2 regions of the Granulibacter bethesdensis genome follow, and region 1 is predicted to be linked to the other one. Evidence: predicted binding sites of a transcription regulator. Region 1 holds the regulator's gene; the other holds the start of a gene.
What was found. Region 1 encodes HrcA, which represses chaperone genes, less so after heat shock. Its sites were predicted from a motif close to GTTNGCACTCNCNNNNNGNGAGTGCNAAC; they were not measured.

Region 1 (8,114 bases):
TCTGCCGGATAATCCCTTGCGGGAAGGCGGACGGCTCGGTGCGGTATGCGGCATCGAATATGCGCTTCAGGCTGCCGCCCTGCATGGAGCCTTACTGAATGGCGCGGCGGCAAGACCGGGTTATCTGGCAGGTCTACGCGCCGTGAGCCTGCATGTGCCGCGGCTGGATGATGAACGGTTCGGCACCCTCCATGTCTCGGCCCGCATGCTGCTGAACAGCCCGGGCGGTATGATCTATGCGCTGTCTGTGGCCGCCGAAGATGGCACCATGCTGGCTGAAGGGGAGGCGAGTATCGTCCTGCCTCCTACTGCCGCCTGACCTTGATGGGCGTCAGAGCACCAATGCTTGCAAAAGCGCGTTCAGCCGCACCCTGCCCTCCGGCAAGGCCCGCAAATGGCCATGCGCCCGGCTGAGATAGGCATTGTCCAGCGCCAGCGATAGAATCTCCTGATCCACCGCCTGTTCCAGAGTCAAACCGGTACGCTGCCGGAAGCGGGCTTCATCGATACCATCCGTGATCCGCAGCCCCATCAACAGCATTTCCCGGGCGCGTTCCTGTGGCTCGACCTCTTCCTCAAGGGTCGAACCATGGCCCTGACGCTCCACCAGTTCCGCCCATGGCTCCGGCGCACGATGCCGTCTGGTGGCAAAGAGGCTGCCGGAATGGCTCACACGCCCATGGGCCCCCGGCCCGATTCCCGCATAATCGGCATAGCGCCAGTAAGCCAGATTATGCCGGCTTTCCGCCCCTGATCTGGCATAGTTCGACACTTCGTAGGCCGTCATGCCGAACTGTGCCGCTTCTCCTCCGGTCACATCGTATAGTTCTGCCGCCTGTTCATCCGAAGGCAGTATGATCTCCCCCCGGCGGAAAGACGCTTCATAGGCAGTACCGGGTTCGATGGTGAGCTGATAAAGCGACAGATGATCACCCGCCAGCGACAAAGCCTGTCGCAACTCCTGTCGCCACGCCGCCACAGTCTGGCCGGGTCGGGCATAGATCAGATCGAACGACAGGCGGGGGAAAATCGTATGGGCCAGTTCCAGCGCAGCCATCGCCTGCCCTGCATCATGCTGCCGTCCAAGCCCTTTCAGAGCCTCGTCATGCAGGCTCTGAATCCCCAGCGATACGCGATTGACGCCAGCCTGACGGAAGGCACGAAAACGTCCGGCCTCCACGCTGGTCGGATTGGCCTCCAGCGTGATTTCCAGATCGTCGCGCGGCGGAAAATACCGGGTGGCCTCTTCAATCAGAGCAGCGACAGTCTCCGGTGCCATCAGGCTGGGCGTGCCACCGCCGAAAAACACGGAGGCGAGCGGACGACGCCCGAGCCGTGACGCCTCCCATGCCAGTTCAGCCCGCAACGCTGCAGCGAAACGCGCCTGCGGAATCTCATCCCGCACATGGCTGTTGAAGTCGCAATACGGGCATTTGGACAAGCAGAACGGCCAGTGAATATACAACGCCAGCGGTTCTGTTGTCCCATCACCGGGGGATGGCGCATCCCCCCTCATGCCGAGCGAAAAGCGCCTTCGAAGATTTTGCTCTGCACCGGCTCGCGGCTGTTGGGAACCTCGCGCGCGCGCGCGGCCTCATCCAGCAGGGAAGGATCGGCCCGACGTCCGATCGCCACCGCCGCTTCAATCCGGTAATCTGCGGGAACATTCAGTGCCTCAGCGGCAGCAGCGAAATCAACGCCGGTCATGCCATGTGTCGCCCAACCCTTGAGATGCGCCTGCAAGGCCAGGAGTGCCCAGGCCGCACCGGCATCGAAAGAATGGCTGTGATTCGGCACCGGCTGGTCCTTGCCCGGCGGCGTCAGCACGGTGTGCGACACCACATAGAGCAGCACCGACGCATTTTTCGCCCAGCCCTGATTGAACGGGATCAACGGCTTCAGCAGGGTCTCGAAATGTGGCGTATCACGATGAGCATAGATGAACCGCCATGGCTGCGCATTATAGCCGGACGGTGCCCAGGTGGCGGCTTCCAGAACAGTCAGCAGCTCATCATGGGGCATGGTCTCCCCTGTAAAGGCACGGGGAGACCAACGTTCCAGAAAAAGTTCATCGATAGGATGATCAGCACGGCGACCATTGGCTTCGGTCATGATCCTGTCCTTTGAGACTGTAGAAAATACGGTGTGCGCCCGATCAGGATTCTGCCAGAGGCAAACACGCGGCGGCAAACTGCTCGAACGCACGGGCACGATGGCTGGCGGCGTCTTTTTCGGCAGGCGCGATCTCGCCATAGGTCAGGCTGCCGCCCCGGGGAATGAATATCGGGTCATAGCCGAAACCCTGTGTGCCACGCGGTGGCCAGACCCTTTCACCATCAACCCGGCCCAGAAAACTGTCTGTATGCCCGTCCGGCCAGGCGAGGCTGAGCGCACACACAAACCAGGCGCGTCGGTCTTCATCCTCACCAGCCAAATCGTGAATCCGCTGCATGGCGGTGGCGAAATCCTTTTCCGGGCCGGCCCAGCGGGCGGAGAAAATACCGGGATCGCCCTCCAGCGCGGCCACGCAGAAACCGCTGTCATCCGCCAGCGCGGGCCGCCCCGAGGCCTGCGCCGCAGCCAGTGCTTTCAATTGGGCATTGCCAACGAAATCACTTGCGGTTTCCTCCGGCTCCGGAAGATTGAGGGCAGCTGCGGAAACCAGCGTGATCGACCACGGTTTCAGCAGACTGTCGAATTCCCGCACCTTACCGGCATTATGCGTGGCAAGGAGGAGTGTATCATTCCGGTTCAGTCTCCGGGCCTCGCTCATGATCCCTCTCTATTTTCGCTCAGTCCTGATTTCGGCGATCATTATCTGGACAGGAACGCGGCAATGGCGTCACGCTGCATGGTGAAAAGCTGTGCCGTTCCCTGACGAGCCAGACCCAGCATCGCAGAGAAATCCGCCTCGCTGAACGGAGCGCCTTCAGCCGTTCCCTGAATTTCGACGATGCCGCCCGCATCGGTCAGCACAAAGTTGGAATCCGCCTCGGCCCCTGAATCTTCAATGTAATCGAGGTCCAGCACAGGCTGCCCCCCCACCACGCCGCAAGAAACTGCCGCCACCTGACCACGCAGCGGCACCGCTTTCAGTACGCCAGCCTTTACCATTTTGTGGAAGGCAAGACTGAGTGCAACATACGCGCCGGTGACAGAAGCACAGCGTGTCCCTCCATCCGCATTCAGCACATCACAATCAAGCGTGATGCTCATCTCCCCCATTGCATCCCGATCCACCACGGCACGCAGGGCACGACCAATCAGCCGCTGGATTTCCTGCGTGCGACCAGATTGCTTTCCCCGGGCGGCCTCCCGGTCTCCACGCTTGTGAGTGGCGCGCGGCAGCATACCATACTCCGCCGTCACCCACCCTTTGCCGGTGCCACGCAGAAAACCCGGAATCCGCGGCTCGGCACTGGCGGTGCACAGAACCTCGGTACGGCCCATCCTGATCAGGCAGGAGCCTTCGGCATGATGCGCAAAACCGGTTTCCAGACTGACGCTACGCAATGCATCGGCCGCACGACCGGACGGGCGTGCTGAAGAAAGGCCGGGGACAGACATGGGGGGCAATCCTTTGGACATGACCAGACTGCTACGACAGAAGCCGGCTTCTGTCGTGTGGAGTGCCGGATCAGGGAAAGGCTGACAAGGCCGCGCACCATGAAAACCCATCCCGCAGCCCCATATCATGGATCAGCATCCTGAAAATATGCAGACATAGGACGCATCGTCATTGACCCGCCCCTTCCGGCTTCCTACCGTTATGGCAGATCAGGTTTTCATGCATGCCACGTTCTGTTTCACCATCCCCCCGCAGTTCAGGTCTGGGTAAAGTTCTGGGGGCCAGCCTTCCGGTCAGCCCTCTGCCAATGGGGTTGCCAGCGGGGTTGGACACACGCTCTGCCGCAATCCTGCGCGAGATTGTCGAGCAATATGTCGAAACCGGGGAGCCGGTCGGCAGTCGCACCCTATCCCGCCGTCTGCCTGTGAATTTGTCCCCCGCGACCATTCGCAATGTGATGGCCGATCTGACGGATGCCGGGCTGCTGTTTGCCCCCCATACCTCCGCCGGACGCCTGCCCACCGATCGCGGCCTGCGGCTGTTCGTGGATGGGTTGCTCCAGTTCGGCGCACTCTCGGAAGACGAGCAGAACAGTATTGCCGCATCGCTGGAAGCCCGCGGGCGCAGTCTCGAAGACACGCTGACCGAGGCCTCCACCCTGCTCTCCGGCCTTTCCTCCGCTGCCGGACTGGTGCTAGCGCCGAAATCGGAAGGTGCACTGCGGCATATCGAATTTGTGCCGCTCAGTACCGGGCGGGCACTGGTGATCATGGTCACATCCGAGGGACAGGTGGAAAACCGGGTCATGGAAATCCCACCCGGTCTTCCACCCTCCGCCCTGCAACAGGCGGCGAATTATCTGAACGCCCGGCTCAGCAACAAACCTCTCGCCGATCTCCGCCGCCTGGTGACGGAGGAAATCACCGCCAACCGCACCCAGCTCGATACGCTGGCGGCACAGGTGGTCGAGGCAGGGCTTGCCACATGGAGCGGCGAGGAACGCGGCGGCAATCTGATCGTGCGTGGCCAGGGCAAATTGCTTGCCGATGCCGTGCAGGCCGGTCAGCTGGCCGCCATCCAGATGCTGTTCGATCAGCTGGAAGCACAGGAAACCATCCTGCGGCTGCTCGATCTGGCGGAAAACTCGGATGGTGTGCGGATTTTCATCGGTGCCGAGAGCGGCCTGTTCGGAGCCTCCGGCCTGTCTATGGTGGTGGCACCGGCACGAAACGATGCCAACCGGATCGTCGGTGCCATTGGCGTGATTGGCCCGACTCGCATCAATTACGGCCGCATCATCCCGGTGGTGGACTATACCGCCCGGGTCATTGGTCGTCTGCTGGGCGGCGCCGGACAGATTTGAACATAGCCCCTGTCATACCCTGAAGCACAGACGGAACAGAAATCGGCATGAATCTGCGCTTCTGGACACGAAAAACACCGCAGAAACACGGTTTCAGAGTTTCATCCCTTGTTCCACGGCGTCGATGCGCTAAGTCACCGCCCATGACGAACGAAACCGAGGCGACAGCCATGCAGGACGAAACGCAGCAGGAACTTCCGAAAGATCAGGAAGAGATTCATTCCGGCGAGCAGCCGCAGAACGCTGCCGCGGAAACACCAGAAGCCCGCATCGCCGCACTGGAAGCGGAGCGGGACGATTTTCGCGAACGCTGGATGCGGGCAGAGGCGGAGATGGCCAATGTCCGCGCCCGCGCCAAGCGTGACGCCGACGATGCCCGCAATTACGCCGTGCAAAAATTCGCGGCCGACATTGTGGAAGCCGCCGAAAACCTCCGGCGCGGCCTGTCCGCCCTGCCGGCGGCAGAGGATGGCGAACCTGCCTCCCTGACCCGCGTGCGGGAAGGGCTGGAGGGGGTGGAGCGGAATTTCATCTCTATTCTGGAGCGCAATGGTATCAGCGGCACGGACCCGACCGGGGCGGTGTTCGATCCCAACCTTCATCAGGCGATGAGCGAACAACCCAGCGCCGAGCATCCGCCGGGCACAGTGATTCAGGCATGGACATCGGCCTGGACATTGAATGGCCGCCTGCTGAAACCCGCCATGGTGGTCGTGTCAAAGGTCTGACAACAGGTTTTCCCCGGCTGAATCGGTCGACTTCAACAGAGATGTCGCAGTTTTAACCATCCATGCCGGAATCTGGTGAAGCAGCCTCTTGCCCGGGACGCTTCTCCTTCTTACATCATCGAACGAATATAAATCGGGGATGCACGCGGTGCTTCGGGCCGTCAGCATCCGCTGGAAAGGAGCAGACTTATGAGCAAGGTCATCGGTATCGACCTCGGCACGACCAATTCCTGCGTTGCCATTATGGAAGGCAAGGATGTGCGCGTGCTGGAAAACGCAGAGGGCGCGCGTACAACCCCCTCCATGATCGCGTTCACCGATAGCGGGGAGCGTCTGGTCGGACAGGCCGCCAAGCGGCAGGCCGTCACCAACCCCTCCAACACATTATACGCCGTCAAACGCCTGATCGGCCGCCGTTATGACGATCCGACCGTCGCCAAGGACAAGGATCTGGTGCCCTACGCCATCGTGCGTGGCGATAATGGCGATGCATGGGTCGAGGCCCGTAGCGAGAAATATGCGCCGAGCCAGATTAGTGCTTTCGTGCTGTCAAAAATGAAGGAAACCGCCGAAGCCTATCTCGGCGAGCCGGTCACGCAGGCGGTCATCACCGTCCCGGCCTACTTCAATGACAGCCAGCGTCAGGCCACCAAGGATGCAGGTCGCATCGCCGGTCTCGAAGTCCTGCGCATCATCAATGAACCTACCGCCGCCGCCCTTGCTTACGGCATGGACAAGAAGAATACCGGCACCATCGCGGTCTATGACCTTGGCGGCGGCACCTTCGACGTGTCCATCCTCGAAATCGGCGATGGCGTGTTCGAGGTGAAGTCCACCAATGGCGACACCTTCCTCGGCGGTGAGGATTTCGACGCCCGTGTGATCGACTATCTGGCCTCAGAATTCCAGCGCGAGCAGGGTATCGACCTGCGCAAGGACAAGCTGGCCCTGCAGCGTCTGAAGGAAGCCGCGGAAAAGGCGAAGATCGAGCTGTCTTCCTCCAAGGAAACCGAGATCAACCTGCCCTTCATCACCGCCGATGCCTCCGGTCCCAAGCATCTGGTGCTGAAGCTGTCCCGCGCCAAGCTGGAAAGCCTGGTGGATGATCTGATCCAGCGCACGCTGGAACCCTGCCGCAAGGCGCTGAAAGATGCCGGCGTGTCCGCAGGCGAAATCAGCGACGTGATTCTGGTCGGCGGCATGACCCGCATGCCAAAGGTGATCGAAGCCGTCAAACAGTTCTTCGGCAAGGAACCGGCCCGCAACGTCAACCCTGACGAAGTGGTGGCCATCGGCGCCGCCGTGCAGGGCGCAGTGTTGAAAGGCGACGTCAAGGACGTTCTTCTGCTGGACGTAACCCCGCTCTCGCTGGGTATCGAAACCCTCGGCGGTGTGTTCACCCGCCTGATCGACCGCAACACGACGATCCCGACCAAGAAAAGCCAGGTGTTCTCCACCGCCGAAGACAATCAGCCCGCCGTGACCATCAAGGTCTATCAAGGCGAGCGTGAAATGGCGGCGGATAACAAGTCCCTCGGCCAGTTTGATCTGACCGGCCTGCCCCCCGCACCGCGTGGCGTGCCGCAGATCGAGGTGACGTTCGATATCGACGCCAACGGTATCGTCAACGTCTCCGCCAAGGACAAGGCAACCGGCAAGGAACAGCAGATCCGGATTCAGGCCTCCGGTGGTCTGTCCGATGCTGATATCCAGCGCATGGTACAGGAAGCCGAGGCCAATGCCGAAGCCGACAAGCAGCGCCGTGCTCTGGTCGAAGCCCGCAATCAGGCCGAAAGCCTGGTCCATCAGGTCGAGAAAAACCTGAAGGAGCAGGGCGACAAGATCGCCGAAGCCGATAAAGGCGAGGCGGAAAGCGCCATCAGCGCTACTCGCACCGCACTGGAAGGCGATGACCTCGCTGCCCTGACCCAGGCCACCGAGCGTCTGAGCCAGGTTGCCATGAAGATTGGGGAGGCGATGTACAAGGCCCAGTCCGAGGCCCCCGCCGGTGAAGCCGAGGCTGGCCCGAACGGGGAAAAAGTCGTGGATGCGGATTTCGAGGAAGTCGATCCGAAGAAGCATTCCTGACCCCTGGTGTCAGGCTCCGGTCTTGATGAAAGGCCGGGATTACACGACCAGGGGCACGCCTGAATGGCGTGCCCCTTCTTCGTGGTTCGGCCTTTTTGATTGCCCCGCCCTGTCATCTGCTGCATGAGCACGGTTTCCGCTCTGCCGCGGACAGGACCTTAGCTGAGAAATGCCCATGGCCAAGCAGGATTATTATGCCACTCTTGGCGTCGCCCGAGACGCCAATGCCGATGAGCTGAAAAAAGCCTATCGCAAGCTCGCCATGCAGTATCACCCGGACCGCAATCCGGGCGATCACGAAGCCGAGGCCAAATTCAAGGACGTCAGCGAAGCCTATGATGTTCTGAAAGACGAACAGAAACGGGCC
Region 2 (8,114 bases), 300 kb from region 1:
TCAGAGTGCAGCAGGGGTGTATCCTTACCGATAGACCCCAGCCTTCCGGATTCTATCGGTCAGGATACACCGCAAACCGCAATGAAAACGTTCGTCCCGGTAATGAGGCAACCCTCTCAGTCGGCTGTACCGCCGATGGTCAGGCCGGTCAGTTTCAGCGTCGGCTGCCCGACACCGACCGGAACGCCCTGACCGCTTTTGCCGCAGGTGCCAATTCCAGGGTCCAGCGCAACATCCGGCCCGATCATCTCGACTTTCGTCAGACTGTCTGGCCCGTTGCCGATCAGGGTCGCACCCTTGACCGGGGCGGTAATGCGGCCATCCTCGATCAGGTAGGCCTCGCTGGCGGAAAACACGAATTTGCCGGAGGTGATGTCCACGCTGCCGCCGCCGAAATTCGCTGCGTACAGGCCGCGTTTCACCGAGCGGATCATTTCTTCCTTCTCATGCGTGCCGCCCAGCATGACGGTGTTGGTCATACGCGGCATCGGTGCATAGGCATAGGACTGGCGGCGGCCATTGCCGGTAGGGCGGACGCCCATCAACCGGGCATTGAGCCGATCCTGCATATAGCCGGTGAGAATCCCATCCTCGATCAACACGGTTCGGGAGGATGGGGTGCCTTCATCATCCACGGTCAGGCTGCCGCGCCGGTCCGGCAGGGTGCCGTCATCGACCACAGTGACGCCCGGTGCTGCGACCCGCTGTCCCATCAGCCCGGCAAAAGCGGAGGTTTTTTTGCGGTTGAAATCCCCTTCCAGCCCGTGGCCGATGGCTTCATGCAGCAGGATGCCGGGCCAGCCGGAGCCGAGCACGACCGGCATTTCCCCGGCCGGGGCCGGGCGGCTGTCGAGGTTGATCAGTGCCTGGCGCAGGGCTTCGTCGATCCCGTTTTTCCATGTTTCCTCAGTCAGCAGGCGATCATAGCCATAGCGGCCCCCTGTGCCGAAGCTGCCGCTTTCCCGGCGGCCATCCTGTTCGACGATGACGGCGATATTCAGCCTGACCAGCGGGCGCAGATCAGCGACGCGCAATCCATCGGCACGGATGATCTGCACGGCTTGCCATTCCCCCACGATCGAGGCCGTCACCTGCCGCACGCGGGCGTCTTTTTCCCGCGCATAGGCGTCGATGGTGGCAAGCAGGGCGGTGCGGGTGGCGAAATCGACGCTCGGCAGCGGGTTGGCGTCGCTGTAGAGCCGTGCGTTGGTCGCCCGCGGTGGCTCGGCGAGGGTACCGCCATGGCCGGAGGCGACGGAGGCTACTGTGGTGGCGGCACGGCGTAAGGCGGCTTCGCTGATCTCCCCGGCATGGGCATATCCGGTGGCTTCACCGGCGACGGCGCGCAGGCCAAAGCCCGTGGCGGTGTCGAAATTCGCGCCGCGAATGCGGCCATCATCCAGACTGACGACCTCGCTTTCGCGATATTCCAGGAACAGCTCCCCATCCTCGGCCCCGAGCAGGGCATCCTGTGTGATTTTCAGGGCGCTGTCCTGATCGAGGGTCGCGTCCGCCCGCTCGAAGAACAGATGATCGGTGGCAGCGAGGGCGGTATCGAGACTCATGACAACTCCTGCCCGGCTAGTGAGAAGAGGCCGGGGCATTGATGGAAGCGGTGCGGCCGGCACCACGCAGACTATGCAGGGTGACGATCGCGGCCGTCAGCAGCAGGACAGCCATGCCCTGATGTGCCACGGCCACTGGTACGGCGACGACACTCAGAAGCGTGGCGATGCCAAGCGCATATTGCAAGATCACTGCGACCATCAGCGGCAAAACAGCACGCCGGGCATTGCCGCCTCTGCGGAATCCGATCATCCCGGTGAGCAACGCGGTCAGGGCCGTCAATGTGGCCAGCAGGCGGTGATCAAACTGGACGGTGGGGATGTTTTCGAACATGGCCCGGGGGCCTTCGCCATAGCCTTCCGGGACCAGGCGTCCATCCATCAGCGGGAAGGTATTGTAATCCAGCCCGGCATGAATCCCGGCGACGAACCCGCCGGCAATGATGGTGATGCAGACCAGCCCCAGCGTGACTGCGCTCATCCGGCGTAGTCCCACCGTGCCGGGGAGTGGGCGCGGCTCAGGATTCAGGACCGAGAGCGCAGTCCAGAGCAAGGCGCTGTAAAGCAGCAGGGCAAAGGAGAGATGAACCACCAGACGATAGGGCGAAACCGCTGTGCTGTCCGGAAAAAAACCGGAGGCGACCATGAACCAGCCGACTGCACCCTGCAGCCCGCCCAGCACAAAAATCAGGATCAGGCGGGGGATCAGGCTGCGCTCGATCCGGCGCGTCACCGCCAGAAAGATCAGCGGCAGCAACAGAACCAGCCCGATCAGGCGTCCCCACAGCCGATGGGTCCATTCCAGCCAGAAAATATGCTTGAACCCGTCCAGCCCGAAGCCGTGATTGACCAGCGCGTATTGCGGGATCTTCTGATACAGCGCGTATAGCCGCTCCCATTCAGTCTGGGAGGCCGGTGGCAGCGTCCCCATCAGCGGTGCCCATTCCATGATGGACAGGCCGGAACCGGTCAGCCGTGTCGCCCCTCCGAGCATGACCATGACCAGAATCATGAAGCAGAGCGTGAACATCCATGTTGCAACCAGAATCCGGTTGCGCTGCTGCGGAGTTACGGCATGCTGCCACCCATGTTCGCTGCCATGGCGGGATGGAGAGGATGCGGCACGGATATGATCTGACATAATGCCCGCTCTATACCGGTTTCAGAGGCAGGCGAACAGCAGGCACGGCGATGGCAACTGTATGGGTCACCTGTATGGCTTGATGCTGCCGGGTCATGACGCTAACCGGGATGGCCATGGTCACAACCGAGCCTCCCGAGGCTGCTCCGTCCGTATCGCTGCGTGTCTCACCCCCTTTGTGGAAAAGTGTCGGCAAGCCGCTCCTGTTGATTGCCGGTCTGGTTGGGGCCGGTCTGATTATGCGCGGCCTGTCGGTTGAAAGACTGCGCAGCCCGGGTGGCTGGATGTCCTATCTGCTGCTGGCCGCCCTGTTCTGTGCAGTCGGAATGCCGCGTCAGGTAGTGGCTTTTGCGGGCGGATACAGTTTCGGCGCGGCAGAAGGATTTGGTCTGGCCTTGTCGGCCACCGCGCTGGGTTGCGTTGTCGATTTTCTCTGGGCACGGCTGCTGGCGCGTGCCTGGATGCGGCGTTTTCTGGCAAGACGCGAGCAGGGGGGGCGTCTGGTCAGGCTCAGCCGGCTTCTGGCCGTGCATCCCTTCAGCGCCACCCTGACCCTGCGTCTGCTGCCGGTCGGCAGCAATGTGCTGCTCAATATTCTGGCCGGCGTGCTGGATATCCGCCCCATCCCTTTTGTGGCGGCCAGTATCGTCGGTTTTATCCCTCAAACCCTGGTGTTCGTGCTGCTGGGCGGGGGCACCAGAATCGGTCATGGCGTCCAGCTGGCTGTGGCCATCATGCTGTTCTGTATGTCCATGATGCTTGGGTTCTGGCTGTATCGCCGTACCCGACTTGGCCGGGAGGCGATACAGCCGGATGAGAGCGTCAGTGCAGAGTGGCCACCAGCGCCGGATGACGAATCTCGCCCGGCGTGATCAGACCGGCCGCGGTCACGCGCACTGAATGGAGCTTGCCCTCAAGCTCGCGACTCCAGAAATCCAGAAATTTATGGAGTTCGGGAAAGCGGGGGGCCATGTCCAGCTCCTGCCAGATATAGCTCTGCAACAGGGCGGGATGATCGGGCAGGTGATAGAGAATTTCAGCGGTGGTCAGACGATAGTCCTGCAACTGACGGCCAAGATTCATAAGAGTGCCTCCTGACGGTAAAAAACCGGGCCTGCGCCGGTCTGACCGCAGCCCGTTTCAGAAGCGTGACATTGCAGTTTGAGTGATTTCAAGAAAAATGTTTCTTATCAATGGATTAGCACTCACGCTGCGCTGTGGCTGCCAAAAATTCACAGGATCCGAGCACCGAATTGCTTGAAAAATGAAATGAGCTGCCATACATGGCTGGCACTCCCCGAACGGGAGTGCTAACAAACGAGCCCATCAAGCGCCGGACAGAGGCGCACGAGTTTTATGGAGCGTTTTCCGATGGCAAGTTTCCGTCCCCTGCACGACCGCGTCGTGGTCCGTCGCCTGAACGCTGAGGAAAAAACCTCTGGCGGCATCATCATTCCTGACACCGCCAAGGAAAAGCCGATGGAAGGCGAAATCGTCGCCGTCGGCGCCGGCGCACGTAACGAGCAGGGCCAGATTCAGCCGCTCGATGTCAAGGCTGGCGATCGCGTGCTGTTCGGCAAGTGGTCCGGCACGGAAGTGAAGATCGACGGCGAAGAGCTGCTGATCATGAAGGAAAGCGACATTATGGGCATCATCGGATAAGGCTGCGCACGGCAAAAGCCTGCGCCTTTGTTCTGAATGAAGTCCTGTTTTCCTCCCCACAGACTGTAATCGAGAGAAACGACAATGGCAGCCAAAGACGTAAAATTCGGTGGCGACGCCCGTCAGCGCATGCTGCGTGGCGTGGACATTCTGGCCGATGCGGTGAAGGTGACCCTTGGTCCGAAAGGCCGTAACGTGGTCATCGACAAGAGCTTCGGCGCACCCCGCATCACCAAGGACGGCGTGAGCGTCGCCAAGGAAATCGAGCTGGCCGACAAGTTCGAGAACATGGGCGCCCAGATGGTGCGCGAAGTGGCCTCGAAGACCAATGACAAGGCTGGTGACGGCACCACCACCGCGACCGTCCTGACCCAGGCGATCGTGCGTGAAGGCGCCAAGGCCGTGGCCGCTGGCCTGAACCCGATGGACCTGAAGCGCGGCATCGACAAGGCCGTTGCCGTGGTGATCGAGGATCTGAAGGCCAACAGCCGCAAGATCACCAACCCCTCCGAGACCGCTCAGGTCGGCACCATCTCCGCCAATGGCGAAAGCGAGATCGGCCGTATGATCTCCGAGGCCATGCAGAAGGTCGGCAATGAAGGCGTCATCACGGTTGAGGAAGCCAAGGGCATCCAGACCGAGCTGGACGTCGTCGAAGGCATGCAGTTCGACCGTGGCTATGTCTCTCCGTATTTCATCACGAATCCGGAGAAGATGATCGCAGAGCTGGATAACCCCTACATCCTGATCCACGAAAAGAAGCTGGCCCAGTTGCAGCCTCTGCTGCCGCTGCTGGAAAGCGTCGTGCAGTCCGGCCGTCCGCTGCTGATCATCGCCGAGGATGTCGAAGGCGAAGCTCTGGCCACTCTGGTCGTGAACAAGCTGCGTGGTGGTCTGAAGATCGCGGCCGTCAAGGCTCCGGGTTTCGGTGATCGTCGTAAGGCGATGCTGGAAGACATCGCGATCCTGACCGGTGGTACGGTGATCAGCGAAGATCTGGGCATCAAGCTGGAAACCGTCACCCTTCAGCAACTCGGCACCGCGAAGCGCGTGCTGATCGAGAAGGAAAACACCACGATCGTCGAAGGCGCCGGTTCTCCCGACGACATCAAGGGCCGTTGCAGCCAGATCCGTGCGCAGGCGGAGGAAACCACCTCTGACTACGACCGTGAAAAGCTGCAGGAACGTCTGGCGAAGCTGGCAGGCGGCGTCGCGGTTATCCGCGTCGGCGGCTCCACCGAAGTCGAGGTGAAGGAGCGCAAGGATCGCGTCGATGACGCGCTGCATGCAACTCGCGCCGCGGTCGAGGAAGGCATCGTTCCGGGTGGTGGCGTGGCTCTGGCCCGTGCTTCCCTGAAGCTGGCCGATCTCGGGTATGACAATGGCGACCAGAAGGTCGGTATTGAAATTATCCGCCGTGCCCTGCAGTCACCGCTGCGTCAGATCTCCGAGAATGCGGGTGAAGACGGTGCGGTGATCGCCGGCAAGGTTCTGGAAAACGACACCTATAATTTCGGCTTCGATGCCCAGACCGGCGAGTTCAAGGATCTGGTGTCGGCCGGTATCATCGACCCGGCGAAGGTCGTCCGTACGGCTCTGCAGGATGCGGCTTCCGTCGCAGCCCTGCTGATCACCACCGAGGCGATGATTGCCGAGAAGCCGGAAAAGAAAGCTCCGGCTGGTGCGCCTCCGGGCGGCATGGGCGATATGGATTTCTGATCCATCCGTTCATCAGACGGTTGAAGGGCGGCCCTGGTGGCCGCCCTTTTTCTTTGAGCTGTGTTGAATCCCCAGATCAGAGACCTGTTTTTGGTCGATCCCCGAGGCGGCTTGTCATTGATCCGCAATTGACATCTGCGGAGCTTTCTGTCCCACTACAAACTGTCAATCGTACTTTTGCTTGCCTTGCTGCGCGTCCGTTCCCGGTGAGAGTGTTTTTCGGAACATATGCACCGGTGCCCCACCGGGGGGAGCCTTCAAGTAATACAAAAGGCTCGGTTGTCGATCACCGCACAATGTGTGTGGTGTTAACGACGGAGAAGTGACGCGCTATGGCTACGGGTACAGTTAAGTGGTTCAATGCTACAAAGGGCTTCGGATTCATCATGCCGCAGGATGGCGGTAAGGATGTGTTCGTGCATATCACCGCTGTTCAGGCGGCTGGTCTGCGTGGCCTGGACGAAGGTCAGAAGGTGACATACGAAGTTGCGATGGAACGCGGCAAGGCCGCTGCCACCAACCTTCGCGTGGCTTGATTGATTGCTCAGTCAGCCTGATGCTTTACCGCATCGGTCTGGTCTGGTCATAAGATCAAAAAACCGGTCGTTCCTGATGGAACGACCGGTTTTTTAATGTTCAGACATGGATAAAGACGTGTCAGCCCTTCTCCACCCGGCGAATCGACGTTCCGCCTGCCTCTGACAAGGCCTGTTCGGCACGATATTGCTGGTTCGTATCCTGTACGGAGACCGACAGGATCAGCGCATTGGCCTCTGCAGCTGTTTCACGCTTTTCGTGCCCGGCATGGCTGGCCGCCTGCCCGATGCCTTCCGCGGCACCTCCTGCAATTGCACCGCCTGCCAGCGCCGCCCCTACCACCGGCAAGGCTGCTCCGCCTGTTGCTACCACAGCCCCGGCAGCAGCCATAGCGCCTGCCGCCGCGGCGACTCCTGCCCCCAATGTGCGTAGCTGGCGATGATCTGTTTCCGTGGTGGGTGCCTCGACACTGCCATCGGGGCCAGCCTGGGCATTGTCCCGATTGGTCAGGGAAATGGCGCCACGGTCGATTCCGGCCTGCATCACACGATCAATGGCAGCCTGTACGGCTTCATCGCTGTCGAAATGGGCTTGTATGAGGGTTACGGAGGGCTGAAAATCCGGGCCTTGCTTGCTGTGATCGTGGCTCATTCCGTCATCTCCCATGGTTTTGGTGTCATGGAAGGCGAACGCTCCCTGGCGGCACATGTTCCGTCAGGTTCTGAACGGGCTGGTTCCGACAGGGTAAATAATCAGACCCGCTGGTGGCGCGCGCGGGTGCAGCGTTCGATGGCGGTAATGACAAGCGGGTCCAGATGCAGTTCGTGGGCCACCATTTCCAGCATACGCAATGAAGGCTGCTGGGCTTCGCTGCTGGCGGCGATGACTTCGCAGGCAAGAGCATAGGCGGTTTCGCGCAGCCGGTTCGGCAAGGCGTTGCGAATCAGACGGGAGGCATGGGCCAGCCCGTTTTCATCCCGCAGCAGATTAACCGTGGCGTCGGTCGCGCTGGCCAGTTCCGGAGCCGTGAAACCTTGAAAAACCGGCAAAAATTGGACCAATCCCGCCATCGTGCCGATTTCGCGGTCGGTGATCCCGCCATCGGCAGCCGCCACCAGCACCATCGTACACACAAGGGCTTCCTGGGGGGTCAGTGTTTCTCGGGTCAACATAGGAAAAAACTCGCTCATACTGGCAAGAGGTGCAAGCCGAAACGCATCAAATTCCGAATGGGTCGGCACCCATCACGTTTTTGTGTTCAATTCCCAAAAAATCGGCTGTTTCTGCCGCGGCTTCCGCCAGCCCAACCCGTCTGACCGTGACGCCGGGGGGAAAGGCGGAGAGAAGACGGCTGGGCGTCCGGCGGTCCAGCAGCACGAACACGCCCCGGTCGGAAGCGCTGCGCACAAGTCGCCCGAAAGCCTGTCGCAATCTCATGCGTGTGATGCGCTCGTCATAAGCTGACGGCATGCCGCCAGAAAGATGCATAC

Region 2: groES (co-chaperone GroES) is a predicted target of HrcA. The motif match lies at 3,993-4,021, and genes of this name have one in related genera.

Annotation. Positions count from the first base shown of each region.
Region 1 covers NZ_CP018192.1:23,275-31,388, reverse strand. Annotated here, with positions in the region: gene GbCGDNIH6_RS00145 (hotdog family protein) at 1-319, shown strand, start outside; gene hemW (radical SAM family heme chaperone HemW) at 332-1,516, opposite strand; gene GbCGDNIH6_RS00135 (nitroreductase family protein) at 1,513-2,112, opposite strand; gene rdgB (RdgB/HAM1 family non-canonical purine NTP pyrophosphatase) at 2,156-2,773, opposite strand; gene rph (ribonuclease PH) at 2,815-3,567, opposite strand; gene hrcA (heat-inducible transcriptional repressor HrcA) at 3,876-4,931, shown strand; gene GbCGDNIH6_RS00115 (nucleotide exchange factor GrpE) at 5,075-5,659, shown strand; gene dnaK (molecular chaperone DnaK) at 5,849-7,747, shown strand; gene dnaJ (molecular chaperone DnaJ) at 7,923-8,114, shown strand, end outside.
Region 2 covers NZ_CP018192.1:2,410,609-2,418,722, reverse strand. Annotated here, with positions in the region: gene tldD (metalloprotease TldD) at 117-1,565, opposite strand; gene GbCGDNIH6_RS10855 (COX15/CtaA family protein) at 1,582-2,706, opposite strand; gene GbCGDNIH6_RS10850 (TVP38/TMEM64 family protein) at 2,817-3,578, shown strand; gene GbCGDNIH6_RS10845 (usg protein) at 3,529-3,789, opposite strand; gene groES (co-chaperone GroES) at 4,078-4,368, shown strand; gene groL (chaperonin GroEL) at 4,453-6,087, shown strand; gene GbCGDNIH6_RS10830 (cold-shock protein) at 6,420-6,623, shown strand; gene GbCGDNIH6_RS10825 (hypothetical protein) at 6,745-7,275, opposite strand; gene GbCGDNIH6_RS10820 (tellurite resistance TerB family protein) at 7,377-7,796, opposite strand; gene GbCGDNIH6_RS10815 (ATP-dependent DNA helicase) at 7,843-8,114, opposite strand, start outside.